DNA from 2 places in the Herbaspirillum sp. NPDC101397 genome. Region 1 is predicted to be linked to the other one. Evidence: predicted binding sites of a transcription regulator. Region 1 holds the regulator's gene; the other holds the start of a gene.
What was found. Region 1 encodes LexA, which represses DNA repair genes until DNA is damaged. Its sites were predicted from a motif close to ACTGTATNNNNATACAGT; they were not measured.

Region 1 (14,903 bases):
TCGACCTGGTCACCGGCTTCTCGCTGGTGCCGCTGCAATTCTTTTCGCTGCTCGGCATCGGCCTGTCGTTCGCCTCGGCGGCACTGTTCATCCTGATGGTGATCCGCCGCTTCATCCTCGGCGCCGAAGTGCAAGGCGTCTTCACACTGTTTGCGATCACCTTCTTCCTGATCGGCGTGATCCTGTTCGGCATCGGTTTGCTGGGCGAATACATCGGCCGCATCTACCTGCAGGTGCGCGCACGTCCACGTTATGTGGTCCAGGCCGTGCTCGAACAGTCTTACGAGCAGGATAAGCAGAGCTCATGAACGCAGTCGTCTTTGCCTATCACGACGTCGGCGTACGCTGCCTGAAAGTGCTGCTGGCGCGCGGTGTGAAGGTGGCGCTGGTGGTGACGCACGAAGACAGCGCCACCGAAAACATCTGGTTCAGTTCGGTCGCCGGCGTTTGCCGCGAATACGGCATCCCGTACATCACGCCGGAAGATCCGAAGTCGCCGCAACTGCTCACGCAGGTACAGGCTGCACAGCCGGACTTCATCTTCAGTTTCTATTATCGCCACATGCTGCCGGTCAACCTGCTGGCGCTGGCCAAGCACGGCGCCTACAACATGCATGGCTCGCTGCTGCCGAAGTACCGTGGCCGCGTGCCGATCAACTGGGCGGTGCTGCACGGCGAAACCGAAACCGGCGCCACACTGCATGAAATGGCCGCCAAGCCGGATGCCGGCGCCATCGTCGCGCAAACTGCCGTACCGATCCTGCCTGACGACACCGCTTTCGAGGTTTTCGGCAAGGTCGTGGTTGCCGCCGAGCAAACCCTGTGGCGAGTGCTGCCGCTGATGCTGGCCGGACGAACGCCAAAGCTGCCCAACGACCTCACCAAGGGTAGCTACTTCGGCGGCCGCAAGCCGGAAGACGGCCGGATCGACTGGAAAAAGCCTGCCCAATACGTGCATAATCTGGTTCGCACTGTCGCGCCACCCTATCCCGGCGCCTTCGAGGAAATCGCAGGTGATAAAATCACGCTGGTGAGAACGCGATTGGTGCCGGCTTCCGCCCGCCCCACGCTGGAGAGGTCGCACGGCACGCAAGACAAGTTCTTTGAAGGCGGCCGCCTCTACGCTCGCTGCGGCGACGGCAACTATCTGCAAATCCTGGGCATCCAGATCAACGATCAGGACGTCTCTCTTAACAATTATCTGAAATACATGGCTGTCTAAGCCGTCCAATTATTATGAAAAAAGTCCTCATTCTCGGCGTCAACGGCTTCATCGGCCACCATCTGTCCAAGCGCATCCTGGAAACCACTGACTGGCACGTCTATGGCATGGACATGATGACCGATCGCATCACCGACATCCTGGACAACGAAGAATACAAGTCGCGCATGCACTTCTTCGAAGGCGACATCACCATCAACAAGGAATGGGTCGAGTACCACGTCAAGAAATGCGACGTGATCCTGCCGCTGGTCGCCATCGCAACGCCGTCGACTTACGTCAACAAGCCGCTGCGCGTGTTCGAACTGGACTTCGAAGCCAACCTGCCGATCGTGCGTGCTGCCGCCAAGTACGGCAAGCATCTGGTGTTCCCGTCGACCTCGGAAGTCTATGGCATGTGCCATGACGACGAATTCGATTCCGAAGAATCCGAACTGATCTGTGGCCCGATCAACAAGCCGCGCTGGATCTACTCCTGCTCCAAGCAACTGATGGATCGCGTGATCTGGGGCTACGGCATGGAAGACAACCTGAATTTCACGCTGTTCCGTCCGTTCAACTGGATCGGCGCCGGTCTGGATTCGATCCATACACCGAAAGAAGGCAGCTCACGCGTCGTGACTCAGTTCTTCGGTCACATCGTGCGCGGTGAAAACATCTCGCTGGTCGACGGTGGCCAGCAAAAACGCGCCTTCACCTACATCGACGACGGCATCGATGCGCTGATGAAAATCATCGCCAACGAAGGCGGCATCGCCACCGGCAAAATCTACAACATCGGCAACCCGACCAACAACTACTCGATCAAGGATCTGGCCGACATGATGTTGAAGCTGGCCACCGAGTATCCGGAATACGCCGATTCGGCCAAGCAGGTCAAACTGGTGGAGACCACGTCCACCGCCTACTACGGCAAGGGTTATCAGGACGTGCAGAACCGCGTGCCGAAGATCACCAACACCTGTGAAGAGCTGAACTGGAAGCCGACCTTCACCATGGCCGACACGCTGCGCAATATTTTTGACGCGTATCGCGGCCAGGTTGCGGAGGCCCGCGCACTGGTTGACTGATCATCGTCAGGCGCACCAAACCAATCCGCCCTCGGGCGGATTTTTTTTGTGCTGGAATAAGCATATCGGCAATCGCCTCGTCACGGAAACGCTCAGGAAAATACGAATGAATCCTCAAAATGGGTTTATTCGTCGCGCCTTTCGTGCCACAATTTGGTCATCAGGCAACCGGATCGCGCGCGTCGCCGTCGCAGCAGCATGACCGTTGACGCCACCGCCCTCCCCTCAAGAAAGCAAGCAACCTTGCCCCAGATCACTCTCAAAATCGACGCCGACACCTATCGCGGCACCCGCGAAGGCGTGCCCAATCTGGTCCGCCAACTGCTGCGTCATGACGCCAATGCGACCTTCCTGTTTTCGCTCGGGCCCGATCACACCGGCTGGGCGCTCAAGCAAGTATTCCGCCCCGGCTTCTTCAGCAAGGTGTCTCGCACGTCAGTGGTCGAACACTACGGCATCAAAACGCTGATGTACGGCACGCTGCTGCCGGCGCCGGACATCGGCAAGACCTGTGCAAACTACATGCGCGCGGTGCGCGACGCCGGCTTCGAATGCGGCATCCACACCTGGGATCACCGCGTCTGGCAAGACCACGTGCGCACGCGCGATGCGGCCTGGACGCGCGAGACCATGCAGCGTTCTTATGCGCGCTTCCACGACATCTTCGGCCATACGCCGGTGACGCACGGCGCCGCCGGCTGGCAAATGAACGACTACGCCTTTGCCCAGCTCGATGAGTTCGGCATCGCCTATTCCTCGGACGGTCGCGCGCTGCTCAACGAAGACGGTTCGCTGCAGGATCTCGACGCCGGTCCGCATCGCCTCGCTTCCGGAGGCAAGCCTTTGTCGTGCGTGCAATTGCCGACCACGCTGCCGACGCTCGACGAGCTGCTCGGCCGCACCATCAACGGCGTTGTCATGGATACGTCAAATGTCGCCGCTATGCTGTTGCGACTGACCGAACAACGTCGCGACCATGTCTTTACCTTGCATGCCGAGCTTGAAGGGCAGAAACTTGCCCCCATCTTTGAGCAATTGCTGCTCGGCTGGCGCGCCCAAGGCTACGATCTGGTGTCGATGGGCGAGTACTACCAGACCGTGAAATACGATGTCCTGCCGATTCTGCCTATCGCATGGGGCGAGTTGCCGGGACGTTCCGGCGACATGATTCTGCAGGCCGCATAAGCGACATGCGCAAGACAGACACGCGACATCGCACGATTCTCGACGACACAACACCAACACTTACCTCGGGACGCCATTTTGACTGACGACACACCATCCATACTGAACAAGACCGTGCCGGAATTTTCCGCTGCGATGACCAGCGGCAAAACCTTCTCGCTGTCGGATTACAAAGGCAAGAAGCTGGTGCTGTACTTTTATCCAAAAGACAATACGCCGGGCTGTACCACCGAGGGCATCCAGTTCCGCGAAAGCTATCCGGAATTCCAGAAGCACAATACGGAAATCTTCGGCATCAGCCGCGATAGCCTGAAGTCGCACGAAGGTTTCAAGGCCAAGCTGGACATGCCCTTTGAACTGATTTCCGATCCTGACGAAACGCTGTGCATCATGTTCGACGTCATGAAAATGAAGAACATGTATGGCAAGAAAGTCCGCGGCGTCGAACGCAGTACGTTTGTGATTGACGGATCGGGCACATTGGTGAAAGAATGGCGTGGAGTAAAAGTGCCATCGCATGTCGACGAGGTGCTCAGTTTTGTGAAGACAATTGCTTAAGAAACGTTAGTCCCACGACGACATACGTTTTCCCGAGCGGCAGCAAGATCGATCTCAAGAGTCATGTTGCAGCCGCCAGCCGAAAGTTGCGGTCAATTTAGATAAGCCTTTGAATTCAAATAGAAAACCGTTTTTTGGAAGCCGTTTTTGGATCAGGTCCCGAACCTGCCAAAACGGCTTTTTTACTTTGCGAATTTGCGCTGCGGAGAAAGCACCGGCAACACGCTACACCTGTACCGACGGTACGCGCAGCATTGCCTTGTCCGCCGCCTTCCCCTCTTCCACTAATCAAGCCCTCCTTCCTCTTTTCCTGCGTCCGTCGGCGACGCATGCCTGTACCAAGAAGGGTTTTATTAGCGGCAGTCGTTCGTTGTTGCACCTCCAGCAAGACCTGTACGCTCTGACAAAGCGGCATTTTTCTTCCCTTCACTACCGAGGTTCTGATGCCCCTGCCCAAACTGCCGAGTAAACCAGCTGCCTTATTGGCGCCCAAAGATTATCCGAAGGCCGAACGCGGTAAAACCGTCAAACCCCATATCGCATTGGTAGAACCTGCTGCACCGATTGCCCCGGTTGCCTCCATTGCTGCTCCGGTCGCCAAGGCGCAGCAGCCACTGCAGCCGCAAGCCAAGATCACCGGCAAGAGCCCGGCCGAGAAACCGCGTGTGGCCACACCCAAAGTGCTGGAATCGCGCGCCAAGTCGACCACCAGTCGCATCGCCGACAAGCTCGGCGTGTCGAAACTGTTCGTGCTCGACACCAATGTGCTCATGCATGATCCGACCTCGCTGTTCCGCTTCGAGGAACACGATATCTATCTGCCGATGATCACGCTGGAAGAACTCGACAACCACAAGAAGGGCATGTCGGAAGTCGCCCGCAACGCACGCCAGATTTCACGCTCGCTTGATGCGCTGGTCAGCGACATCGCTGAAGACGCCATCGACCTCGGCATCCCGCTGTCCAAGCTGGGCAACAAGGACGCCAAGGGCCGCCTGTTCTTCCAGACCAAGCTGCAGAACGCCAAGCTGCCCGATGGCCTGCCGGAAGGCAAGGCCGACAATCAGATTCTCGGCGTGGTGCGTGCGCTTGACCAGCAATACCCGGACCGTCCGGTCGTGCTGGTGTCGAAAGACATCAACATGCGCATCAAGGCGCGCGCCATCGGTTTGCCGGCGGAAGATTACTTCAACGACCATGTGCTGGAAGATACCGACCTGCTGTATTCGGGTATCCAGCAACTGCCGGACGACTTCTGGAACAAGCACGGCAAGGGCATGGAGTCGTGGCAGGAAAACAAGCACGGCACCAGCTACACCTATTACCGTGTGACCGGTCCGCACGTGCCCTCCATGCTGATGAACCAGTTCGTCTTTATCGAACCGAAGAACGGCGAACCGGCCTTCTACGGCCAGGTCACGCAAATCAACGGCAAGACTGCGGTCCTGCAGACGCTGCGCGACTACGGTCACACCAAGAACAGCGTGTGGGGCATCACGGCGCGCAACCGTGAGCAAAACTTCGCGCTGAACCTGCTGATGAATCCGGAGTGCGACTTCGTCACGCTGCTCGGTCAGGCCGGTACCGGCAAGACCCTGCTCGCCCTGGCGGCCGGTCTGGCGCAAGTACTGGAAACCAAGAACTACAACGAAATCATCGTCACCCGCGTCACCGTGCCGGTGGGCGAAGATATTGGTTTCCTGCCCGGTACTGAAGAAGAGAAGATGGGGCCGTGGATGGGCGCCTTCGACGATAACCTGGAAGTGTTGAACAAGTCCGACGGCGACGCCGGCGAATGGGGCCGTGCGGCAACGCAAGACCTGATCCGCTCGCGCATCAAGATCAAGTCGCTGAACTTCATGCGCGGTCGCACCTTCGTCAACAAATTCCTGATCATCGACGAAGCGCAGAACCTGACGCCGAAACAGATGAAGACCCTGGTCACCCGTGCAGGTCCGGGCACCAAGATCGTCTGCCTCGGCAACATCGCGCAGATCGACACGCCTTACCTGACCGAAGGTTCCAGCGGCCTGACCTACGTCGTTGACCGCTTCAAGGGCTGGTCGCACAGCGGCCACGTCACGCTGGCGCGCGGCGAGCGTTCGCGTCTGGCGGATCACGCCAGCGATGTCCTGTAAGGCAGCATCGGAGCAGAAGCATGCAGCAAATAAAAAAGCCACCGCGAGGTGGCTTTTTTATTGTCCGCAGAGACGTCCGCTTACAGGATGTGCATGCCGATCCACCAGGCGATCGCCGCGACGAACGCCGATGCCGGAATCGTGAAGATCCAGGCCCATACGATATTGCCCGCAACGCCCCAGCGCACCGCCGACATCTTGTGCGATGCGCCGACACCGACGATCGCGCCGGTGATGGTGTGCGTGGTCGAGACCGGCACACCCATTGCGGTGGCGATGAACAGCGTGATCGCACCACCTGTTTCGGCGCAGAAGCCGCCTACCGGCTTGAGCTTGGTGATCTTCTGGCCCATGGTCTTGACGATGCGCCAGCCGCCAAACAGTGTGCCCAGGCTGATGGCGCAATAGCAGCTGATGATCACCCACATCGGCGGATTGTCGGCTCCGGAATTGCCCGATGCAATCAACAGCATCCAGATGATACCGATGGTCTTCTGCGCATCATTGCCGCCATGGCCGAGACTGTACATCGATGCCGACACCAACTGGGCGCGGCGGAACCATCCGTCAACCTTGCGCGGCGTCGAGCGCACGAAGATCCACGACACAAGCAACATCATGATGGATCCCAGGATGAAGCCCAGCAGCGGCGACAGCACGATGAAGATGACGATCTTGATCAGGCCTGAAGCCACCAGCGAACCGGTGCCGGCCTTGGCGACCGCAGCGCCTACCAGGCCGCCGATCAGGGCATGCGACGACGACGACGGGATGCCGTAGTACCAGGTCACGAGATTCCAGAAAATCGCACCGATCAAGGCGCCGAACACCACCACGTGGTCCACCACGGCGGGATCAATCGTGCCCTTGCCCACCGAAGCGGCAACGTGCAGTTGATGAAAAACAAACACCGCGGCCAGATTGAAGAACGCCGCCATCGCCACCGCCGTTTGCGGACGCAACACGCCGGTGGACACCACCGTCGCAATGGCATTTGCAGCGTCGTGGAAACCGTTCATGAAATCGAACAGCAGCGCCAGGACAATCAGCAAGGCAAGAATGTGAAAACTAATTTGAACTGTATGCATGGATAAACCGTTATCTTGAGAAGCAGCGGCAACATCGCACCGTGACGGCGCCAGTGTCGAGCGCCGGCGCAGTCAATGGCGAAGGTCAGGCATTTTCGACGATGATGCCTTCAATGATGTTGGCGACGTCTTCGCAACGATCGGTAACGGTTTCCAGGATTTCGTAGATGGCTTTTAGCTTGATCAGGTTGCGCACATCAGGCTCATCGCGGAACAGTTTGGACATGGCGGCGCGCATGACATGGTCGGCATCCGATTCGAAGCGGTCGATCTCTTCGCAGATGGCGAGGATCTGGCGCGAGTTATCCATGTTGTGCAGCAGGCCGACGGCTGCTTTCACCTTCTCGGCACAGGCCAGGCACAGTTCGGCGAGGCGCTTGGCTTCCGGCGTGATGGCCTTGATGTCATACAGCGAAATGGTTTGCGCGCCATCTTCCAGCAGGTCGAGGATGTCGTCCATGCGGGTGATCAGTTGATGGATGTCATCACGGTCCAGTGGTGTGATAAAGGTCTTGTGCAACAGCTCGATGGTGTTGTGAGTGACTTTGTCCGCCTGCTTTTCCAGGGTCTCGATCGCATGCACGCGAATTTCCAGGTCGTCGAAATTGGTCATCAATGCGACCATTTCCTTGGCGCATTTCACACCCAGCTCTGCGTGCTGGTTGAACAGATCAAAAAACTTGCCCTCGGTGGGCATCAGGCGTCCAAACATGTTCCACTCTCTTATGAATAATTAATGCTTCACTTACACAACATGAGCCGCCAGGGAGGCGGCCTGCATTGTCCGCGCAGCCCGGGGCTGAGCGATGAACTTCGCCGCGTCAGTCGCCGCCGTAAGGCGACGCCAGACTGCCGACATAGTTGTCGTACTTGGTAAATTGCCCCAGGAACGCAAGGCGGATACTGCCGATCGGACCGTTACGCTGCTTGCCGATGATGATTTCGGCGGTGCCTTTGTCCGGTGAATCGGGATTGTAAACTTCGTCACGGTAAATGAACAAAATCACGTCGGCATCCTGCTCGATGGCGCCGGATTCGCGCAAGTCGGACATCACGGGACGCTTGTTGGGACGTTGCTCCAGCGCGCGGTTCAGCTGCGACAAGGCGATCACCGGGCAATTGAGTTCCTTGGCGAGGCCCTTCAGGCTCCGCGAAATTTCGGAAATTTCAGAGGCGCGGTTTTCGCCGCTGTTGCCGCCGCCGTTGCCTGACATCAGTTGCAAGTAGTCGATGATAATCAGACCGAGCTTGCCGCATTGGCGCGCCAGGCGACGCGAGCGCGCGCGCAATTCGATTGGACTCAAGGCCGGTGTTTCATCGATGTAGAACTGCGCGTCGTTCATCTTCTGAATCGCGTGCGTCAGGCGCGGCCAGTCTTCGTCGATCAGGCGGCCGGTGCGCAGGCGATGCTGGTCGAGACGGCCGACCGAGCCCAGCATACGCATGGCCAGCTGGGCGCCGCCCATTTCCATCGAGAACACGGCAACCGGCAGGCCGCTGTCGATGGCAACGTTTTCACCGATGTTGATGGAAAACGCAGTTTTACCCATCGAAGGACGGCCGGCCACGATGATCAGATCGCCCGGCTGCAAGCCGGAAGTCATCTTGTCGAGATCGATGAAGCCGGTCGGCACGCCGGTGATGTCGCTGGTGCTGTCGCGGTTGTACAGTTCGTCGATGCGCTCGACCACCTGGGTCAGCAGCGGCTGAATCGACAGGAAGCCTTGCGAGCCGCGCGAGCCCTCTTCCGCGATCGCGAAAATCTTGGATTCGGCCTCGTCGAGCATCTGCTTGACGTTCTTGCCTTGGGGGTGGAAAGCGTCGCCTGAAATCTCATCCGACACCGTGATCAGCTTGCGCAGGATGCCGCGGTCGCGCACGATTTCGGCGTAGCGACGGATATTCGCCGCAGAAGGCGTGTTTTGCGCCAGCGCGTTGAGATAGCTCAGGCCGCCCACTTCTTCGGCCTTGCCGCTGGTGGACATTGCCTCGTAGACGGTGATCACGTCGGCCGGCTTGCTTTCGTTGATCAGCTTAACGATGTGCTGGAAGATGATGCGATGATCGTAGCGATAAAAATCTTCTGCGCTGACGAAGTCGGCAATACGATCCCACGCAGCATTATCAAGCATCAAACCGCCAAGGACGGATTGTTCGGCTTCGATGGAGTGCGGCGGGACGCGCAGGGATTCTAGTTGCGGATCGGGAGATGCGTTCATGGCGCGCATTATACCTGCTAAGAGTAGTCGCTACAGGTGCGGAGGCAGATTAGCCGGCGGTTTTACAAACTACGGTCAGACTTGCACCGGTCCCGGCATGATGTACGGGACCGGAAAAATAAAAAAGCCAGGCGAACCCGGCTTCTTTATCAAAACAGATGGAACGACTTGGCGTAATGAATTACGCGTGGTCGCCCGCAACAGCAACAGTCACGTCAACCACGACGTCGGTGTGCAGAGCAACCGACACAGCGTGATCGCCAACGATCTTCAGAGGACCTTGTGGCAGACGAACTTGCGCCTTTTCGACCGGGAAACCTTGCTTTGTCAGCGCGTCAGCGATGTCAAAGTTGGTCACGGAACCGAACAGACGACCGTCAACGCCGGACTTCTGGGTGATCTTGACTGTCAAGCCGGCCAGTTTTTCGCCTTGGGCTTGTGCTGCTGCCAGCTTTTCAGCGGCGGCTTTTTCCAACTCGGCGCGCTTCGCTTCGAATTCAGCGATAGCGGCTGTTGTGGCGCGGCGCGCCATGCGTTGCGGGATCAGGAAGTTACGTGCGTAACCGTCCTTGACGCGGACGACTTCGCCCAGACCACCGAGATTAACGACTTTTTCCAACAGAATGACTTGCATGTTTTTCTCCTATATCTCGTCGTCAATTACGCGTTGTGCAGATCTGTGTATGGCAGCAACGCGAGGTAGCGTGCGCGCTTGATCGCTGTGTCAACTTGACGCTGATAGTGTGCCTTGGTGCCGGTCAGACGTGCTGGCATGATCTTGCCGTTTTCTTGCACGAAATCCTTCAGAGTGTCGACGTCTTTGTAATCGACTTGCTCAACACCTGCGGCTGTGAAACGGCAGAATTTTTTACGCTTGAACAGCGGGTTTTGCTGTTGGCGTTTTTGCTTCAACTTGCTTTTATCGAACTTTTTACCGAATGCCATTTTGCGGCTCCTGATATCTAAAATTGAGTGGTTCTAAACTACAGATTCAAAATCAACGATGTGAAACACGATGCTTTTGCTGTTGCGATTCCTGCGCGCCATGAAACCGCTGAACTTGAGCATCTCGCCGAGACCGGCCCGGTTAAGCCGACCTGAAATTTCGCCTGCAGCGAATGCAGTGATTTCAAACTCGACCAACCTCTTGATGCCCGCTTCCGTCTGCTCCGATTGGTGCTGCAACTTCGCAGTCACTACCGGGATGCCTGCCGGGGTGTAACGTATGACGTCACGCTCGGCGATGGTGGCAACAAACTGAAAGTGATTCACGCTCCCTGATGCTTTTCTATCGCAATGTCAGCAATTAAGCCGCTGGTGCTTCTGCGCGATTGCTCTTTACTGCGTCTTCCTTCTGGACAGCCTTCAGGATTGGCGAAGGACCGGTTTCGGCCTTCTTCATCTTGACTGTCAGGTGACGCAACACTGCATCGTTGAACTTGAAGCCGGTTTCGATTTCGGCCAGAGTTTCGCCGTCAACTTCGATATTCAGGCAAACATAGTGTGCTTTTGCCAGTTTTTGGATTTGGTACGCCAATTGACGGCGGCCCCAATCTTCGACACGGTGAATCTTGCCGCCGCGTGCAGTAACGATGCCTTTGTAACGCTCGATCATCGCTGGAACTTGCTCGCTTTGGTCCGGATGGACGATAAATACGATTTCATAATGACGCATGTAGACTCCTTTATGGACTGATTAACAAATCGCCCACCTCGGCGTCAAGACGAGTGTGGGAAGAGGAAAGCCCGCAATCATATACCAGAACGCCCAAAACCTCAATACTTTCAGGCATTTGCCGTGGAACAGCGCCCACAGATCGGAAAACGGTCGATGACATGATTTCAATATTGCAGATTGACACTGCTTTATAACTGTATAAAAATACAGACTGTTTATGCAACCAGCATAACTTCCCCGAAAGCCGACATGCTCAAACTGACCGCTCGCCAGGAACAGATTCTGAATCTGATCAAAGACGCCATCGAAAACACCGGCTTCCCGCCTACACGAGCAGAAATCGCCAATGAGCTGGGCTTCCGCTCCGCCAATGCCGCCGAAGAGCATCTGCAGGCGCTGGCGCGCAAAGGCGCCATCGAAATTTCTCCGGGCACCTCGCGCGGAATCCGCCTGCGAGATGGATCGATTACCAATCCTGGCCGCCAGATGGCGCTGCCCCACCCTGCACTCATGCAGCTGTCGCTGCCGCTGGTCGGCCGCGTCGCTGCCGGCTCGCCGATCCTGGCGCAAGAACATATTGAGAGCAATTACAACGTCGACCCGGCGCTGTTTTCGGCCAAGCCGGACTACTTGCTGAAGGTGCGCGGCATGTCGATGCGCGACGCCGGCATTCTGGACGGCGATCTGCTCGCGGTAAAAAAGGCCGATCAGGCGCGCAATGGCCAGATCGTGGTGGCGCGAATCGGCGATGACGTCACGGTCAAGCGCTATCGCAAGACCGGCTCGCTGATCGAGTTGCTGCCTGAAAATCCCGACTTCAAGGTGATCAAGGTCTCATCCGAAGAGGAAAACTTCGCCCTGGAAGGCTTGGCCGTCGGCTTGCTGCGCAGCTGGAATTGATTTCGCCTCGGACCCCACCCAAACTAAAGCCCGCTAAATCGCGGGCTTTTTTTACGTCTGTTTGCCAGATCGAAAGCAGAATTGCATCATATGATACCGATAGCTAACTGCGACCGGGCAAAGCATTGCAAAAATAGCTTTTCCGCTCGCAAAGCAGCACCATTACTCAATCCGGTAAGGAACCACAATGTCAACGCGTAGCAGCAACAAGCCCGCCAACAAGAGCGCTCAACCCAACATCAAGGATCTCCTGGCCGTAAGAGAATGCTTAAACTTGCTGGATGATCACAAAGTCGACGCAGCAAAAGAGCTGTGTGCCCAAGTGCTCAAACGCGCGCCAAATCTGGTCTATGCCAACCATGCATGGGGCCTGGTCGCCATGCATGAGAACGACTTCATCGGCGCAGAAGCCGCCTTGCGCAAAGCGGTGGCGGCAGATCCGACCAATTCGGAATATATTGCAAACTTGGCCACCTCCGTCCTCAAGCAAGACCGGATCGACGATTCGATCGCGCTGTACGAGGAAGCCATCAAACTCAACAGCGAGAATAAAGACGCGCGTATCGGCCTCGCCAACGCCCTGCATGAAAAGAACGATCCGGATGCTTCGATCGCCTATTTCGAGGATGCCGTCAGACGCAATCCTGAGGCGCCCGGACCGCTGTCCCACCTTGGCAAGGCACTGATTGATGCAAAGCAATATAAGGAAGCGATCAACGTACTGTTCAAGTCACTGCAGTTGCAAATAAATTTCGCGCCGGCACACACCAATCTGGGCATCGCTCTCCAGGAAATGGACATGCTCAAGGATGCACTGGAAAGCCATAAGACGTCCTTGCTGCTGGATCCGACCGACATCTACGCGCAGACCAAGATCGCCGACACCTATATCAAACTAAAGGAATACGACAAGGCCAACGAGCATTACCAGCGCATCATCGAACTGGCCCCCAAAGATCCCAACAGTTATACGAAACTCGCCTCAAGCCTGTTTTCCCACCAAGATCGCTATGAAGAAGCCATGGCGCTGTTCCATAAGGCACTTGAAGTCGATCCGAAACACCCGTTGACGCACAACAATATCGGCGCGACGATGTACGATTACGGTGAGACGGTGTCCTCACTGCAATATTTCAAAGATGCACTCGCGCTCAAACCCAATTATTTGACCGCCCAGCACAATCTTGCACTTGGACAACTTCTGGCAGGCGACCTGAAGGATGGCTGGGCCAATCATGAGAGCAGACTGGAAGTCAAAGAGCGTCGCCACGTCTATAAATTGATCCACAAGCTTTTCGAACTGATCCCGAAATGGGATGGCAAGTCTTCGCTCCAGGGCAAATACATTCTGCTGATGCACGAACAAGGCTTCGGCGACAGCATTCAGTTCGTACGCTACGTCCACAAGTTGCTGGAACAAGGCGCCCGTGTGGCGCTGCACGTCAAGGATCCGTTGGCCCGCCTGTTCCGCAGCGTGTCCGATCAGGTGACACTGGTGCGTGAGAACGATCCTCTGCCCAAGTGCGACTACGCTTACGTGCTGATGAGCCTGCCGCACGCGCTCGGTACCGATCGCGTCGAAGACATCCCTTCCTATCCGTTCTATTTATCTGCCGATCCGCAGGACATCAAGCGCTGGAAAGACAAAATGGACATGTTCGCAGACAATACCGGCGACCTGCGCGTCGGCTTCGTCTGGGCCGGTAATCCGGAGCATGGCAATGACCGGAAACGTTCCATTCCACTTGAGACCTTCGCTCCTCTATTTAATACGTCCGGTGTCCAGTTCTTTTCCATCCAGAAAGGACTTGTCACATCTGAGTTGGCCAAGCTCCCTAAAGAATTGCCTGTGTACAATATAGGCGATGCCCTTAATGACTTTGCCGATACGGCCGCGGTGATGGCCAATCTTGACCTGATCATCAGCGTCGACACTTCTGTGGTCCATCTGGCCGGCGCGCTCGGCCGGCCAACCTGGACGTTGCTGGCCCATACGCCCGACTGGCGCTGGCTGAACGACCGGGAGGATTCGCCGTGGTATCCGAGCATGCGCTTGTTCCGCCAGCCAACTCGCAACGACTGGCCTGCGGTTATCAGCAAAGTAGCTTCGGAGCTCGCAATCCTGGCACAAGAAAAGAAAAAAAGGACAGCGTAATCAAATACTTGCCGCATTCACCCTATGCGGCAAGTTGCAAAAAAGTCCGCTGAAAGCCCCCTCGCCACCTTTCTACGCCTCAAAACGGAACTTTTCAAGAATACCTACTAAAGTTTTCTTAAATAGCGTCGAAATAAGATTTGCTTGACGTATAGAAGCACGCAGTTTTAGGTCGGACAGCATTGGAAAAATTTTTTTGCGATAAACATTAAACTTTTTCCGATACCGTCCGATATAGCTAACAACAGCGGTTTGAACGCCTGAGGCTTTAGGTAAAAACCAAAGTTAAGCACTGAAACTCGGATTTATCGGCCTCAAATCTTAGGAGAATTAACATGGCATCAGTCATTAATACCAATATTGCGTCGCTTAACACGCAACGCAACCTCAACATGTCGCAATCGTCGTTGAACACTTCGATTCAACGTTTGTCTTCCGGTCTGCGCGTCAACAGCGCAAAGGACGACGCTGCAGGCTTGGCAATTGCCGACCGCATGAATGCTCAGGTCAAAGGCCTGGCAGTTGCGCAACGTAACGCCAACGACGGTATCTCCCTGGCTCAAACCGCTGAAGGCGCACTGAGCACAGTTACCGACAACCTGCAACGTATGCGCGAACTGGCGGTTCAAGCTTCCAACGGCTCGAACAGCGCTCAGGATCGCAAGACCCTGAACGACGAATACAAGCAAC
Region 2 (14,903 bases), on a different contig from region 1:
ATTCGCCCACGGCGAATTTGTGAACATCTTTATAACCGCACGGGCGAGGCGGAATTTATCATCCGGCCTCGCCCGGTTGCTTCAGACCTTCTTTATGCCGCGTGCTTTTGCGCCCTGCGTGCCAGCCAGCTGCCGACCATCACGACGCCGATGGCACCGACCACGCCGGGCAGGCTCAGATGCAGTTGCAGGCCGGGCACCTCGAACTCATGGTGCGGCAGATAGGTCTGCACCCAGCCCTTGATCGCCACGTCGGAGATGATCATGCCGCCCGCAAGATAGCCGAGCAAAGCCGCGCCCAGCGTGATGATGAGCGGCGCCTTTTCCATCAGCTTGAGCACCAGCGTGCTACCCCAGACAATGATGGGGATGCTGACCAGAATGCCGAACACCACCAACAGCAACTGATGTTCGCCGGCTGCCTGTTCGGCAGCGCTGGCAATCGCGATGACGTTGTCCAGGCTCATCACCAGGTCGGCCACGACGATGGTTTTGATCGCCGACAACAGCTTGTCGCTGCCATTGATTTCACCATGGCCGTCGTCTTCGCTGAGCAGCTTGGTGCCGATCCAGAACAGCAGGACGCCCCCCACCAGCTTGATGAACGGCATTTGCAGCAAGGTCACCGCGAAGGCGATCAGCACGATACGAATGGCGATGGCGCCGAACGTGCCCCACAGGATGCCGCGCAAGCGCAGGTTGGCCGGCAGGTTGCGGCACGCCAGCGCAATCACGATGGCGTTGTCGCCACCGAGCAAAATATCGATCAGGATGATCTGGCCGACCGCCAGCCAGTTCAGTTCCGTCAAAAAATCCATACAACCCCCAAAATATTCGTGAACACTAAAGCAATATGGGGAGCCGGAGCTCCCCATATTGGTATGTCACCGGTCAGGCCGGGAAGTTCTGCCGAGTTTGCAACGATCGCAACAACGTCGACAAATCAATCCAGCCTGCCGTTCGCTTGCCAGTGCGGCAAATGAATTACAGCACCGACTTCAGCAGACGCGCCATTTCCGACGGATTGCGTGTTGCCTTGATGCCGCACTCTTCCATGATCGCCAGCTTCGCTTCGGCAGTATCAGCACCACCCGAGATCAGCGCGCCGGCATGGCCCATGCGCTTGCCTGGAGGCGCAGTCACGCCGGCGATGAAGCCGATGACTGGCTTCTTCATGTTGTCCTTGACCCAGTACGAAGCGTTGGCTTCGTCAGGACCGCCGATTTCACCGATCATGATGACGGCATCGGTGTCCGGATCGTCATTGAAGGCCTTCATGATGTCGATGTGCTTCAGACCGTTGATCGGGTCGCCGCCGATACCGACTGCGGACGATTGACCGAGACCCAGTGCGGTCAGTTGACCGACGGCTTCATAGGTCAATGTGCCCGAACGGGAAACCACGCCGATGCGGCCCTTCTTGTGGATGTGACCCGGCATGATGCCGATCTTGATTTCGTCCGGTGTGATCAGGCCTGGGCAGTTAGGACCGAGCAGCAATGTCTTGCTGCCGGCCTTGGCCATGCGGTTTTTCAGTTCCAGCATGTCGCGCACAGGAATGCCTTCAGTGATACAGATGGCCAGGTCCAGGTCGGCTTCGACAGCTTCCCAGATCGCAGCTGCTGCGCCTGCAGGTGGAACGTAGATCACCGAAACGGTCGCGCCGGTAGCCTTCTTGGCTTCGGACACATTCGCGAAAATTGGAATGCCTTCGAAATCTTCGCCGGCCTTCTTCGGGTTCACGCCTGCAACGAAAGCGTTCTTGCCGTTCGCGTAATCGCGGCACATGCGGGTGTGGAATTGACCGGTTTTGCCGGTGATACCTTGGGTGATGACTTTGGTGTCTTTATTGATCAGAATCGACATAGCTATTCCTTGTCCTATTATTTACCGTTGGCTGCAGCAACAACTTTTTGCGCAGCTTCTTCCATGCTGTCTGCCGAGATGATCGGCAGGCCGGAGTCGGCCAGCAGCTTCTTGCCGATTTCTTCGTTGGTGCCCTTCATGCGCACAACCAGCGGCACTTTCAGGGAAACGGCCTTGGACGCAGCGATCACGCCTTCGGCGATCACGTCACAGCGCATGATGCCGCCGAAGATGTTGACCAGGATGGCTTTCAGTTCTGGGTTCTTCAGCATGATCTTGAATGCTTCGGTAACCTTCTCTGTAGTTGCGCCGCCGCCGACGTCCAGGAAGTTGGCTGGCTCGCCGCCGAACAGCTTGATGGTGTCCATGGTGGCCATGGCCAGACCGGCGCCGTTGACCAGGCAGCCGATGTTGCCGTCGAGGGAAATGTAGGCCAGGTCGAACTTGGAAGCTTCGACTTCAGCTGGATCTTCTTCGTCCAGATCGCGGTAAGCGACGATTTCAGGATGACGGAACAGCGCGTTGGAGTCGAAGTTGAACTTGGCGTCCAGAGCGATGACCTTGCCGTCGCCGGTCAGGATCAGCGGGTTGATTTCGGCCAGCGACGCATCGGTTTCCCAGTATGCCTTGTACAGACCTTGCAATTGCTTGCGCGCGTCGACCACGGACGCGGCTGGAACGCCGATCTTGGTGGCGATGCTGTCAGCGTCGGCATCGGTCAGGCCGGTCGACGGATCGATGGCGATCTGGTGGATCAGTTCAGGGTGGCTTTCTGCAACTTCTTCGATGTCCATGCCGCCTTCGCTGGAAGCCATCAGGACCACACGTTGGCTGACGCGGTCGGTGACCATGGAAACGTACAGTTCCTTCTTGATGTCCGCGCCTTCTTCGATCAGCAGGCGACGCACTTTTTGGCCTTCAGGGCCAGTCTGGTGCGTGATCAATTGCATGCCGAGGATCTGGCCGGCGTATTCCTTGACTTGTTCCAGGGACTTGGCGACTTTCACGCCGCCGCCCTTGCCGCGGCCACCCGCGTGGATTTGCGCCTTGACGACCCACACCGGACCGCCCAGCGTTTCAGCTGCCTTGACGGCATCTTCAACGGATTGGCATGGAATGCCGCGTGGAACGGTCACGCCGAATTGGCGGAGGATTTCTTTGCCCTGATACTCATGGATTTTCATGGGAGCTTCCCTTTAAGACACTATTAAATAAAACTTACTGGATTGAAATCCGGCTGGCGGCAACACCGCGCGGCGCGAATGGAGGCAAGAATCCGCGCTGGCGCGTTTTCCCCGAACGAGGAGACGCGTGGCTGATGCAGCCGGGCGGATTGCTTAGTAGAAGGTGCAGACAGTGCATTGGGCATAGAGAATGCCATTTGATCAACATTAGTCGTTGTCGCATTGCGTGTCGTCATCGCAAAGATTGCCATGACAGCCGCTAATGCGGCGCAGCAAAAACCCGGAGATTTTAGCACAGCTCGCCCCGCCTAGGCAGCAGGATGGGCTTATGGAGACTATTTTTGCGGGATTGCCGTACGGACAAAAGTCCACGCTACAGCAGGGGTATTGACGAACTACCGAAGGGAAACCTTGATTAATCGACCGATCGGTCAATCAAAATCGTCATGCTCACCGTCGCTCCACGCAGTTTTGACCGCCGCTTGAATCGCCCGATGCGAAAAACCACGCTGCTGTAGAAAACGCATGCACTTGGCGCGCGCCACGCCGTCGGTCGGCGCTTCGTCGAATTTGCGCCGCAAAACTTCGCGCGCCCGCTCGTTTTCACCCTGGGTGAGCCCAATTTTGGCTTCCCCCAGCGCTTCGCCGGTGATGCCGTGGCTTTTCAATTCGGAAAGGATGCGGTTGTTGCCGTAACGGCCAACGCGACGATTCACCAAGGATTCGGAGAAACGCTCTTGAGAAAGGAATTTGGATTCTTGCAGCCAGTTCAGCAGAGCTTCGATATCGTCGTCATCTTGCGCGTAAGGAGTTAGCTTACGCGCAAGTTCCAGACGACTATGCTCACGTGAAGAGAGATATTTGAGCGCTCGCGCCTTCAGGCTGATTTGCGGCCTGGGCATCGGTCACACCGTCGCGATCGTTGCGACCGACAAGACACGAGCGAAGTACAACGACATCAGGATTCTTCGGCAGCGACGTTCTTTGCAGAACCTTTGCCAGTTGGTGCCGGTGTTGCAGCAGCAGGAGTACCTGCACCACCTGCAGCCAATTCAGGAACGCCCAACGAAACGCGTACCTTGTTTTCGATTTCGCGCGCCAGTTCCGGACGTTCTTTCAGGAAATTGCGTGCATTGTCCTTACCCTGGCCGATACGTTCGCCGTTATAGCTGTACCAGGCGCCGGACTTTTCCACGATCTTGGCGTCTGAGCCCAGATCGAGAATTTCACCTTCGCGCGATGTGCCTTCGCCATAAAGAATGTCGAAGTGAGCTTCGCGGAATGGCGGCGCCACCTTGTTCTTGACGACTTTGACCTTGGTTTCGCTGCCGATGACTTCGTCACCAGACTTGATCGAGCCGGTGCGGCGGATATCCAGGCGCACGGAGGCGTAAAACTTCAGCGCGTTGCCGCCGGTGGTTGTTTCGGGGTTGCCGAACATGACGCCGATCTTCATGCGGATCTGATTGATGAAGATCACGGTGGTGCTGGTGCGGTTGATGCTGCCGGTCAGCTTGCGCAGCGCTTGCGACATCAGGCGTGCTTGCAGGCCCGGCAGGGAGTCACCCATGTCGCCTTCGATTTCGGCACGTGGCGTCAGGGCAGCAACCGAGTCGATGACGATCAGGTCAACGCCGCCGGAGCGCACCAGCGCATCGGTGATTTCCAACGCTTGTTCACCGGTATCGGGCTGCGAAATCAGCAGTTCGGATAAATTGACGCCCAGTTTCTGCGCGTAAGTCACGTCCAGTGCATGTTCCGCGTCGATAAAGGCGCAGGTGCCGCCGATTTTTTGCATTTCAGCAATGGCTTGCAGTGTCAGCGTGGTCTTACCGGAGGATTCCGGACCGTAGATTTCAATCACGCGGCCGCGCGGCAGACCGCCGACGCCCAGCGCGATGTCCAAGCCAAGGGAGCCGGTCGAGACGACCTGGATTTCCTCGAGGACTGCGCCGTCTTCCATACGCATGACCGAGCCCTTGCCGAATTGCTTCTCGATCTGTGCAAGGGCAGCGGCCAGCGCTTTGCCCTTCTCAGAGTTGTTCGCGGATTTTTTATCGTCCATAGGGTTCTTTCAACAAAGTGTTCGTTCGGATCAGTCAGAGATCAACTAAGCAGCACTGTATAAAAAAACAGTTGTTTGTGCAAGTTCTTTTTCTGCTGTTGCAATCCGGAATAGCGGAATGGGCCGAAATGGCGCGACAGCGCAAGGAATACGATTGCGATCGAAAAAAAATTCGATAGTCTGTTAGTATGCCGCCGATTCCCCGGCTCCCGAGATTCCGATTATAACGGCCCTGCCGGTACGGTTCATGCATGCACAACGTCTGTTCCTCGTTTTTCGGAAGCGACGGCTGTAGCGTCTTTCAGCGATAATGCAGATGATTTCAAGGAATATCCCAGATTTATTGCGGATATTCGACGTATTTGATATACATTTCTAGCTAGTAATATTACGAGTTTCCTGCTTTCCCCCTATGACCCTGGTTCCATTCAGCCGCATTTCCAGCCTGCGCTCGCTCATCATCGACGACATGCCGGCCATGCGCCAAAACATTCGCATGCATCTGGGCCAGCTCGGCATCACCAAAGTCGACCAGGCCGGCACGCCCGACGAAGCGATTCGCGCCGTCCAGGGCGGCAGTACGTACGACCTCATCGTCTGCGACTACAACCTGAACAAGGAAACCAACGGTCAGCAGTTGCTGGAATTCTTCCGCACCCAGCATATGCTGTCGCCCACCACCATGTTCATCATGGTCACGGCCGAAAGCGGTTACAACCTGGTTGCCAGCGCCGCCGAATTCCAGCCTGACGCCTACATGCTCAAGCCGCTGACGGCGTCCAAGCTGGCCGACCGGATCGACCGCCTGCTGGAAAAGCAGAACGCGCTGCTGCCGATCAATGAAAAGCTCAAGCGCAAGGACCAGGCCGGCGCCATCGTTGAATGCGACAACGTGCTGAAGGTCGCGCCCAAATGGATCGTCGACATCCTCAAGACCAAGGGCAGCCTGCTGATCGAACTGCGCCGCATCGAAGAAGCGCGCGCGGTCTACGCGCAGGCGCTGGAAATGCGCGACGACCTGGTATGGGCCAAGGTCGGCATGGCGCGCTGCAATATCGTGGCCGGCCAATTCGACGACGCCAAGGTGCTGGTGCAAGCCGTGCTGGCGCAGAATTCGCAATACATTGAAGCCTACGACCTGCTGGCGCAGATTGAAGAGGCGCAAGGCAATCAGCAACAGGCGCTGGACGCCCTCGCGCGTTCGTCCGAAATCATCCCGTCGGCGCGCCGCAGCCGCCTGGTCGGCGACGCCGCCTACCGCGTCGGCGACCTGGACCAGGCCAAGGAAGCGTTCGACAAGGTGCTCAAGCACACCAAGGGTTCGCTGACCGCGCAGCCGAGCGACCTGCTGACGCTGGCACAGGTGCACGTCGACACCGGCGACGGAGATGCGGCGCTGGCGCTGCTGGCCAATGCGCCCAAGCGCTACGCTGAATCGAAGATGTTCATCTCGACGCAATCGGCAGTGGCGGCGCAGGCGTATGTTCAGCTGGGCGACATGATTTCCGCCGAAATGGCGTTCGAAGCGGCACGCAATGCCGCCGAAGGTACCCCATCTGAAATGGGGACGTTGGCGCTGGCCAAGGCTGCGTTCTCGGTCGGTCGCGACGAAGAAGGCGCGCAGCTGATTTCACAGGCCGTCAAGTCCGACCACGAAAACAAGACGCTGCTGACGCTGGCGCGCAAAGTCCTGGCTGATTGCGGCAAGGAAAGCATGACCGACGAACTGGTCGACGGCGCCGTCAAGCAATGCATGGGCATCATTGCCGAAGCGAACGCCTTGATGCGCAGCGCCAAGCCGGATGAATCGCTGGCCAAACTGGAAGAAGCGCTGCACAGCATGCCGGAAAACACCGGCGTGCTGATGGCAGCCGCCCAGCTGCATCTGCTGTGGATGAGCCAGCGCGGGATCAATCAGGATTACGTCAAGCGCGTCAACCGCTACCTCAATACGCTGGACCGCCTGATCCCGGGCAACGACCGCGTCAGCAAGATGCATAAATTCCTACGAGACGCGGTTGCCAAAGCTGCGCAGAAGAGCTGATCCATGGACGCAAAACTGGCCGCCATTATTGTTCACGACATCAAGAATTCGCTCGGCGTACTGGAGGGTGAATTGCGCGTGCTTGCCGCCGAGTCGCCCGACGAGCGCGCCGGCCACGCGCACCTGACCTGCCTCACGCTGCAGGAAAAGCTGATCGGCTTCCTGACGCTGTATAAAGCGTCTTCGCAAGGACTGACGGCGCAGATCGAAGCGCTGTCGCCGCAGGATTTCCTTGAAGGCCTGCTACGCCACCTGACCATCAGTCAATCTGGCCTCGAGGTCGCGATCAATAGCGCAGGCATGCCGCTGGTCGCCTTCTTCGATGAAAATCTGGTCGGCCTGGCGCTCGAAGCCGCGTTGCAGAACGCCACCCGCTTCGCCCGCTCGCACATCGAACTGTCCTGCCGCAAGGATGGCAACGGCGTGGTATTCAGTATCCGCGACGACGGCCCCGGCATCGGCACGCACGAAATCAAACCGTCCACCGGTCTCGGCATGGATTTGTGCAAGGCCATCGCCGCCGCCCACCAAAAGGGCGACAAGAAAGGCGAAGCATTGCTGAGCAACCATCCCGACGGCGGCGCCCAGTTCGAACTGCATTTACCCTGACATCGTGCTGATTCTCTGCGCGCCCGGCATGCGTTGAACGCATAAGCAAGCGCGAAAAAAATCGTTCTTTTCCCTGGACTTCGTCCGTAGAGTCATCCCGACAGGGACAGGCTGGCCTCGTTTGCAACGAGGCGGCCTGACAGACTCGAACAAGAAAAGGACATCATGCAACGCCGCCACTTCCTCCAGTTGAGCACTGCCACGGCAGCAACCTTCGGCTCTGCCGCATTGGGCCTGCCGCTGATCGGCCGCGCCGCCGACGCGCCCAAGACCATCCGCCTCGACTATGCAACGTATTCACCACCCAGCCTGGTGCTGAAGAAATTCGGCTGGCTGGAAGAAGACCTGAAGTCCTCCGGAGGTTCGGTGAAATGGGTGCTGAGCCAGGGCAGCAATCGCGCGCTCGAATACCTCAACAGCGACAGCGTCGACTTCGGCAGCACAGCCGGTCTGGCCGCCCTGCTTGCGCGCGCCAACGGCAATCCGGCCAAGGCGGTGTATGTATTTTCGCGTCCCGAGTGGACCGCGCTGGCAGTACAGAAAGACTCCACCATCAAATCGGTAAAGGAACTCAAGGGCAAGAAAATCGCCGCCACCAAGGGCACCGATCCTTATCTGTTCCTGCTGCGTGCGCTGCATGAAAACGGTCTCTCCAAGAGCGACGTGGAAATCCTCCACCTGCAACATCCCGACGGTCGCGTCGCGCTGGAACAAAAGCGCGTCGACGCCTGGGCCGGACTCGATCCGCATCTGGCGGCCAGCGAGCTGGAAGCCGGCTCGAAGCTGATCTATCGCAACGTCAATTTCAATACCTACGGTTTCCTCAACGTCAGCGACAGCTTCGCCGCCAGATATCCGGACGAGGTCAAGCGCGTGATTCGCGCCTACGAACGTGCGCGCCTGTGGATCATCAAGAACCCGGACGAGACCGCCAGGCTGATCGCCGAAGAAGCCAAGCTGTCGCTGCCGGTGGCGCAACTGCAACTCAAACGCAATGATTTTTCCAACCCGCAGATCGGCAAGGAACATATCGACGCGCTGCGCGCCGCTGCGCCCATCCTGCTCGACGAAGAACTGGTCAAGGGCGGCACCGACCTCTCCAGAACGATCACCACGCTGATCGATCCTGCTTACTCGCAAGGCCTGATCCGCCAGGCATGAAGCCATGAAAGAGTCGCACTCGCTGCTGTCGCTGGAAGCGCATCAAGCTGGTTTTTTGCACGATGCGCAAGACCGTGCCACGGAGGTCGCCCGCGCGCCGAAGAAGCCCATCAACTGGCCATGGGGAGCCCTGCTGCCCGTGTTTTTTTTGGGCGCGCTGGAAATCGGCTCAGCGCTGGACCTGATCCCGTCACGGCTGCTGCCGCCGCCGAGTGAGATTGCGCAGACCATCTACGCACTGGCCAAGCGCGACCTGTTCGCCCACATCGCCGTCAGCGTGGCGCGCGTAGCCGCAGGCTTCTCCATCGGCGCGCTGCTGGCGGTCGCCTTCGGCGTCTTGGTCGGCATGCATAGACGCGCCGAGTCGCTGCTGGAGCCGTCCTTTCAGGCGCTGCGTGCAATCCCCAGCCTGGCCTGGATTCCCTTGCTGCTGCTGTGGCTGGGCATCGACGAGACGCCCAAGATTGTATTGATCGCCATCGGCGCGTTCTTCCCGGTCTATATCAATCTGGTGGCCGGCATCCACAATGTCGATCGCAAACTGCTCGAAGTCGGCGAAATCCATGGTCTTTCATCACGCGACCTGATTCGCCGCATCCTGCTGCCGGCGGCTTTGCCGAACCTGTTCACGGGATTACGCACCGGACTCAGCCTGTCCTGGATGTTCCTGGTCGCGGCCGAGCTGATCGCCGCCACCAAGGGCGTCGGCTACCTGTTGTCCGACGGCCGCGAAAGCAGCCGTCCCGACATCGTACTGGCCGCCATCATCATCCTGGCCACGCTGGGGAAACTTTCCGACAGCCTGCTCAAGCATATCGAGACGCGCAAATTGCGCTGGCGCGACGTGCTGGCTTCTCGGCCAGACTGACCCGGCTGACCATCTTTCGACTTTACCTTTTCTCCTCATGACAACTCAATTGCAACGCCGCCGCCTGCTCCACGCTATCGCCACACTGACCTCCGCCGCTGCAGCCGGCAGCTTCGCCCTGCCCGCCTTCGCACAGACCGGTAAGCCGGTACTGGCGCGCATCGGCTATCAGAAATCCTCGACGCTGCTGACCGTGCTCAAGGCCAACGGCACGCTGGAAAAACTGCTGGCACCGCTCAACGTCAAGATCAGCTGGCACGAATTCTCCAGCGGCCTGCCGCTGCTGGAAGCGCTTAACGTCGGCGGTGTCGACCTCAGCGCCGACGTTGCCGATACCGTGCCGGTGTTCGCCCAGGCGGCCGGCGCAAAGCTGACCTACGTGGCGCAGGAGGCGCCGTCGCCATCGGCGCAAGCGATCGTCGTGCGCGCCGATTCGCCGATCAAGACCGTGGCCGATCTCAAGCGCAAGAAGATTGCCGTGACCAAGGCGGCCGGCGTGCATTACCTGTTGATTGCAACATTGGAAAAGGCCGGCCTGAAATTCAGCGACATCGATGCCGCCTATCTCACCCCGGCCGACGGCCGCGCCGCCTTCGAACGCGGCAGCGTGGACGCCTGGGTGACCTGGGATCCGTTCCTCGCGGGCGTGCAGAAACAAACGCAGGTGCGCATCTTGTCGGATGGCCGCAATGTGGCTGACTACCAGCGCTATTACCTGGCCTCGACGCCGTTCGCTGCAGCGCATCCGGACGTGCTGGCGATCGTGTTTGATGAATTGAAAAGGACTGGATTGTGGGTACGCCAGAATCCGAAGGAAGCGGCCGCTTTCCTGGCGCCGATCTGGGGCCTGGATGCGCCGACCATTGAATTGGCAAACAGCCGCCGCAGCTATGACGTGCGCGCGGTGGTGGTGAATGCGCTGGGTGAACAGCAGCGCATCGCCGATGCCTTCTTCGCGGCAGGCTTGCTGCCGAAGAAGGTCAACGCCACCGACGTGTCGATCTGGAAGCCGGCGTAAGCCGGCCGTTCAGATCGGGATAAATCAGGATAAGCATGGACTGGCTCGACGCAACGACAGCGGCACTGGCGATCATCGCCGTACCGCTGGCTTTGCGTTATTCCTTCCGTACAAATAAAGATTCAGGCGCCGAGACGGCGGCCTGCGATTGCGCAGCAGCTACGAAGACCAAAGCGGCCGAGTCAGTCAACCGTCAAGACTTTCCTCAGAAAGAAGAGCCGACGCAAGAGCGGCAACCCGATTCTCTTTCGTCGTCTCGACGATAGGGCTTCACTCTTAAACCAGGCTGGTGCGCACGCTGATGTCGGCTTTCAGTACCTTCGACACCGGACAGCCCTTCTTGGCAGCATCGACCGCTTCGTCGAACTTGGCTTGATCCGGATTCTGCAATTTCGCCTTCACATCCAGCACGATGGTGGTGATGGAGAAGCCGTCTTCCACTTTTTCCAGCGTCAGTGTGGCGTTGGTGTCGATGCGTTCCACGCCGAGTCCCGCCTTGCCGAGACGGCTGGACAAGTCCATCGAAAAGCAACCTGCATGTGCGGCGGCGATCAGTTCTTCGGGATTGGTGCCGACGCCGTTTTCAAAGCGCGTGGAAAACGAATACTGCGTCGAGTCCAGTGTCTTGCTTTCGGTGGTCAGCGCGCCCTTGCCATCCCTCAGGCTGCCGTTCCAGACGGCGGAAGCTTGTCGTTGCATGGTGTTCTCCTTTGCATCATTGGACTAAAGGGTCATCATGCGACGTCTGCTGAGACGGCGACATAGGACAAGCGCGCAAGCAGGCGTAGGAGTTGACGACGTCGGTACTGACGCCAGCATCGCGATCAAAAAAAAAGCCGCTCCAAAGAGCGGCTTTCCAGTCCGATCAAACGTCGATCAGGACAGTTGCTGAATACCAGCCAATACCCAGCCGCCGTTGCCGGAGACCGGCTTGGACAGGTTCCAGATTTCATTGAACTGGGTAGGCGAAGCGTTCTGGTCTTCCTTGATGAAGCCGAAGAATTTCACGCTTGCCAGATAGTCGTTGCCGACCGTCTCGACGCCCAGCATGTCCGCATCCAGCGACACCACGTCGGTGTGATTGGCCGAGGCGCCGCGCTCGGTCAATTGCATCTTCAGTTCACCGAACATTTCAGGCGTCGTGAATTCGCGGATGTCATTGGCGTCGCCCTTGTCCCAGGCGGCTTGCAGACGGATGAAGTAAGTCTTGGCATTGCGCACAAAACCGACCGTATCGAAGTCCGCGGGAACGCCGTAAGACGATGGCTCAAACGCCGCAGCACCGGCGCCGCCGACAGCAGCAGCACCGCTGCCGAAGGTGTTGCCTTGCAGCGCCTTCGGTTGCTCGGCTTCCAGTTGCGAGCCGATGGCCGGCGTCTGGTTGCTGAAGTCGCCCTGATTGGCGGCGTAGGCCGGACGCTCATTGCTGTTGCTGTTGGCTTCCGATTTGCGGCGGAACATGCGGTAGATGAACATGGCGGCGAAAGCCAGCAGGGCGACCATCAGAATGGTGCTGATCATGCTTGCCATGGCGCCGCCAAGGCCGAAGTGCGACAACAGCGCGCCCAGGCCGAGACCCAGCAAGGCGCCGCCGAGGATGCCCTTCCATGGGCTAGGCTTCGGCGCCGCTGCTGCAGGGGCTGCGGCGGGCGCAGCCGGCTTGGCCGCTGCGGCCTGGTTCTGCTGCATAGGGCTTTGCGCCTGGCGGCTGGCGCCCGACGATTGCTTGCCGATCGAACCACCGCCGCCGAGGCGCTTGGCCTCAACGCTGGTGACGCCGATGGCGAGGGTCATCGCAGCCACTATCAGCGCGACAAATACTTTTTTCATGCTATCTCCTGAGATGGAATGTGATGCGAAGGCGGTCGCATCGGCCGTAAAACAATAGAAACTGGTTGGTGCGTGTACCGGTTCAAGTCGGATGCAGCAGATGACAGGGTCGCAACGCAAGACAATGCAAGATGCGCGCAATCAGCTATCGCCGCACGAGGGACGAAAACCGGTGTTTGCCGCGAACGGCAAAGGGGGACTTAAACGCGCGGCGGACGGCCGGCGAGAGGGAGGAAAGGCGGTTGGCGCGCATCGTCGCTGCGCAGAGCAGGCGCCAACGTGGCCGAGTCTGAGACAAAGGCCATGGCCGGATTGAGCACGGTTTCGTCGCCCACGCCGGCATGGCTGGAAAAATCTTCGGTATCGGCATACGACAGATCGTCGTCGCCATCGGCGGAGTCGGCCAGCGCCTGCTGTTGTGCAGCGGCATCATCGGCATTCACCTCGCCACCGGATGCGGCGGCAAGTTCCAGTGCCTGGCGCAATTGCTCCTGTTGCTGCACTTGCTGCTCAAGCGCCACCGAGTCGATGGCCGTCTTGTACGTGAGCATCCCTGCAAAGACTTGCACGGGCAGCAAACAGATCAGCAAAATGGCAAACAGACGCTTCATCGCAGTTTTAAGACAATCAACTCGAAAATTATACCAAGAGTAAGCTCAAATGCGGGCGTTAAGCTGATTTATCAAGGGCTTACAGAAAAATAGCGCGCCTTTGCGCCAGCGCAAGAGCAGGCCTGATTATGCATTGCAATAGGCCTCGATTTAGTAGAATATGCAGAAAAATATAGCAATACTCCTAAATATAACTCGAGACAACGGCCGCCACCTGCGCGGATCACTACCATGCGTATCCTGCTTGCAGAAGATGACAGTGTTCTGGCCGACGGTTTGACGCGCTCGCTGCGCCATTCCGGTTATGCCGCTGATTGCGTCAAGAACGGCATCGAAGCCGACTCTGCGCTGTCGACCCAGGATTTCGACTTGCTGATCCTCGACCTCGGCCTGCCCAAGATGTCCGGCCTGGAAGTGCTACGACGCCTGCGCGCGCGCAACTCGCGCTTGCCGGTATTGATCCTCACCGCCGCCGACTCGGTCGAGCAGCGCGTGCAGGGCCTCGATCTGGGCGCCGACGATTACATGGCCAAGCCGTTTGCCCTGTCCGAACTGGAAGCACGCGTACGCGCCCTGACCCGGCGCGGCGCCGGCGGTGGCCCGACCGTCATCCGCCACGGCTCGCTCAGCTACGACCAGGTTGGCCGCATCGCCTACATCGGCGAGCAAATGCTTGATCTTTCCGCACGCGAACTGGGACTGCTCGAAGTATTATTGCAGCGTACCGGCCGGCTGGTCTCCAAGGAACAGCTGGTGGATCATCTATGCGAATGGGGCGAGGAAGTCAGCAATAATGCGATCGAAGTCTATGTCCACCGCTTGCGCAAGAAAATCGAAGTCGGCGGCATCCGCATCGCCACCGTGCGCGGCCTCGGCTATTGCCTGGAAAAACTGCCCGAGTCCATCGCGAGCGCCGGCGTTGCCAGCAACGCCTGAGCACACCGCGTCTCCAACCTCCAACTCACCTAGCGCAGGCCTGAGCCATGCCTGACGCCCGCCACATTGATCCGCAACCCGTCGTTGCCGCAGTCCCTCCCAAGGGCAAGCGCCGCGCCACTATCGAGACGCAGCCGGAAGAGCGCATCCAGCGCTCGCTGTTCGGCGAAATCCTCGACTGGATGCTGGCGCCGCTGCTGCTGCTGTGGCCGATGAGCATCGCCATCACCTACCTGATCGCACAATCGATCGCCAACCAGCCGTTCGACCGCGCGCTGGAAGACAGCGTCACCGTGCTGGCCCAGCAAGTCTCGGAAGTCAACGGCAAGACCGTGGCGCGCCTGCCGGTCTCGGCGCGCGACCTGCTGCGCGCCGACGACATCGACAACATCTATTTCCAGATCACCGGCCCGCGCGGTGAATTCGTCGAAGGCGACCGCGACATGCCGCAGCCGCCTGTCGACGAAGACAAGACCATCGGCTCTGTGCAGTTCCGCAACGACATCCTGCACGGCAACGACGTGCGCATCGCTTACACGCAAGTCGACCTGCGCCGCACTTCTGAACAACGCGCCGCGTCGTCGAAGGAGCCGCGCCTGGCCACGGTGCAAGTCGGCGAAACACTGGAGAAACGCGCCCAGCTCGCCAATGAAATCATCAAGGGCGTGATCCTGCCGCAGTTCGTGATCCTGCCGGTGGCGCTGGCGCTGG

Region 2: the regulator LexA is predicted to act here: its motif matches at 5,170-5,187, upstream of recA (recombinase RecA).

The regions. Positions count from the first base shown of each region.
Region 1 is NZ_JBIWNS010000009.1:223,552-238,454, reverse strand. It holds gene ACIROW_RS21585 (glycosyltransferase) at 1-308, shown strand, start outside; gene ACIROW_RS21580 (formyltransferase) at 305-1,222, shown strand; gene ACIROW_RS21575 (bifunctional UDP-4-keto-pentose/UDP-xylose synthase) at 1,237-2,292, shown strand; gene ACIROW_RS21570 (polysaccharide deacetylase family protein) at 2,536-3,477, shown strand; gene ACIROW_RS21565 (peroxiredoxin) at 3,556-4,035, shown strand; gene ACIROW_RS21560 (PhoH family protein) at 4,479-6,173, shown strand; gene ACIROW_RS21555 (inorganic phosphate transporter) at 6,254-7,261, opposite strand; gene ACIROW_RS21550 (DUF47 domain-containing protein) at 7,347-7,973, opposite strand; gene ACIROW_RS21545 (replicative DNA helicase) at 8,083-9,489, opposite strand; gene rplI (50S ribosomal protein L9) at 9,662-10,114, opposite strand; gene rpsR (30S ribosomal protein S18) at 10,141-10,425, opposite strand; gene priB (primosomal replication protein N) at 10,459-10,752, opposite strand; gene rpsF (30S ribosomal protein S6) at 10,787-11,155, opposite strand; gene lexA (transcriptional repressor LexA) at 11,408-12,058, shown strand; gene ACIROW_RS21515 (tetratricopeptide repeat protein) at 12,246-14,213, shown strand; gene ACIROW_RS21510 (flagellin) at 14,549-14,903, shown strand, end outside.
Region 2 is NZ_JBIWNS010000003.1:193,570-208,472, reverse strand. It holds gene ACIROW_RS08865 (TerC family protein) at 93-818, opposite strand; gene sucD (succinate--CoA ligase subunit alpha) at 985-1,866, opposite strand; gene sucC (ADP-forming succinate--CoA ligase subunit beta) at 1,884-3,050, opposite strand; gene recX (recombination regulator RecX) at 3,482-3,952, opposite strand; gene recA (recombinase RecA) at 4,009-5,115, opposite strand; gene ACIROW_RS08840 (tetratricopeptide repeat protein) at 5,528-7,159, shown strand; gene ACIROW_RS08835 (sensor histidine kinase) at 7,163-7,768, shown strand; gene ACIROW_RS08830 (aliphatic sulfonate ABC transporter substrate-binding protein) at 7,934-8,929, shown strand; gene ACIROW_RS08825 (ABC transporter permease) at 8,934-9,797, shown strand; gene ACIROW_RS08820 (aliphatic sulfonate ABC transporter substrate-binding protein) at 9,835-10,815, shown strand; gene ACIROW_RS08815 (hypothetical protein) at 10,851-11,081, shown strand; gene ACIROW_RS08810 (OsmC family protein) at 11,092-11,514, opposite strand; gene ACIROW_RS08805 (Tim44 domain-containing protein) at 11,692-12,645, opposite strand; gene ACIROW_RS08800 (hypothetical protein) at 12,846-13,256, opposite strand; gene ACIROW_RS08795 (response regulator) at 13,488-14,192, shown strand; gene ACIROW_RS08790 (sensor histidine kinase N-terminal domain-containing protein) at 14,240-14,903, shown strand, end outside.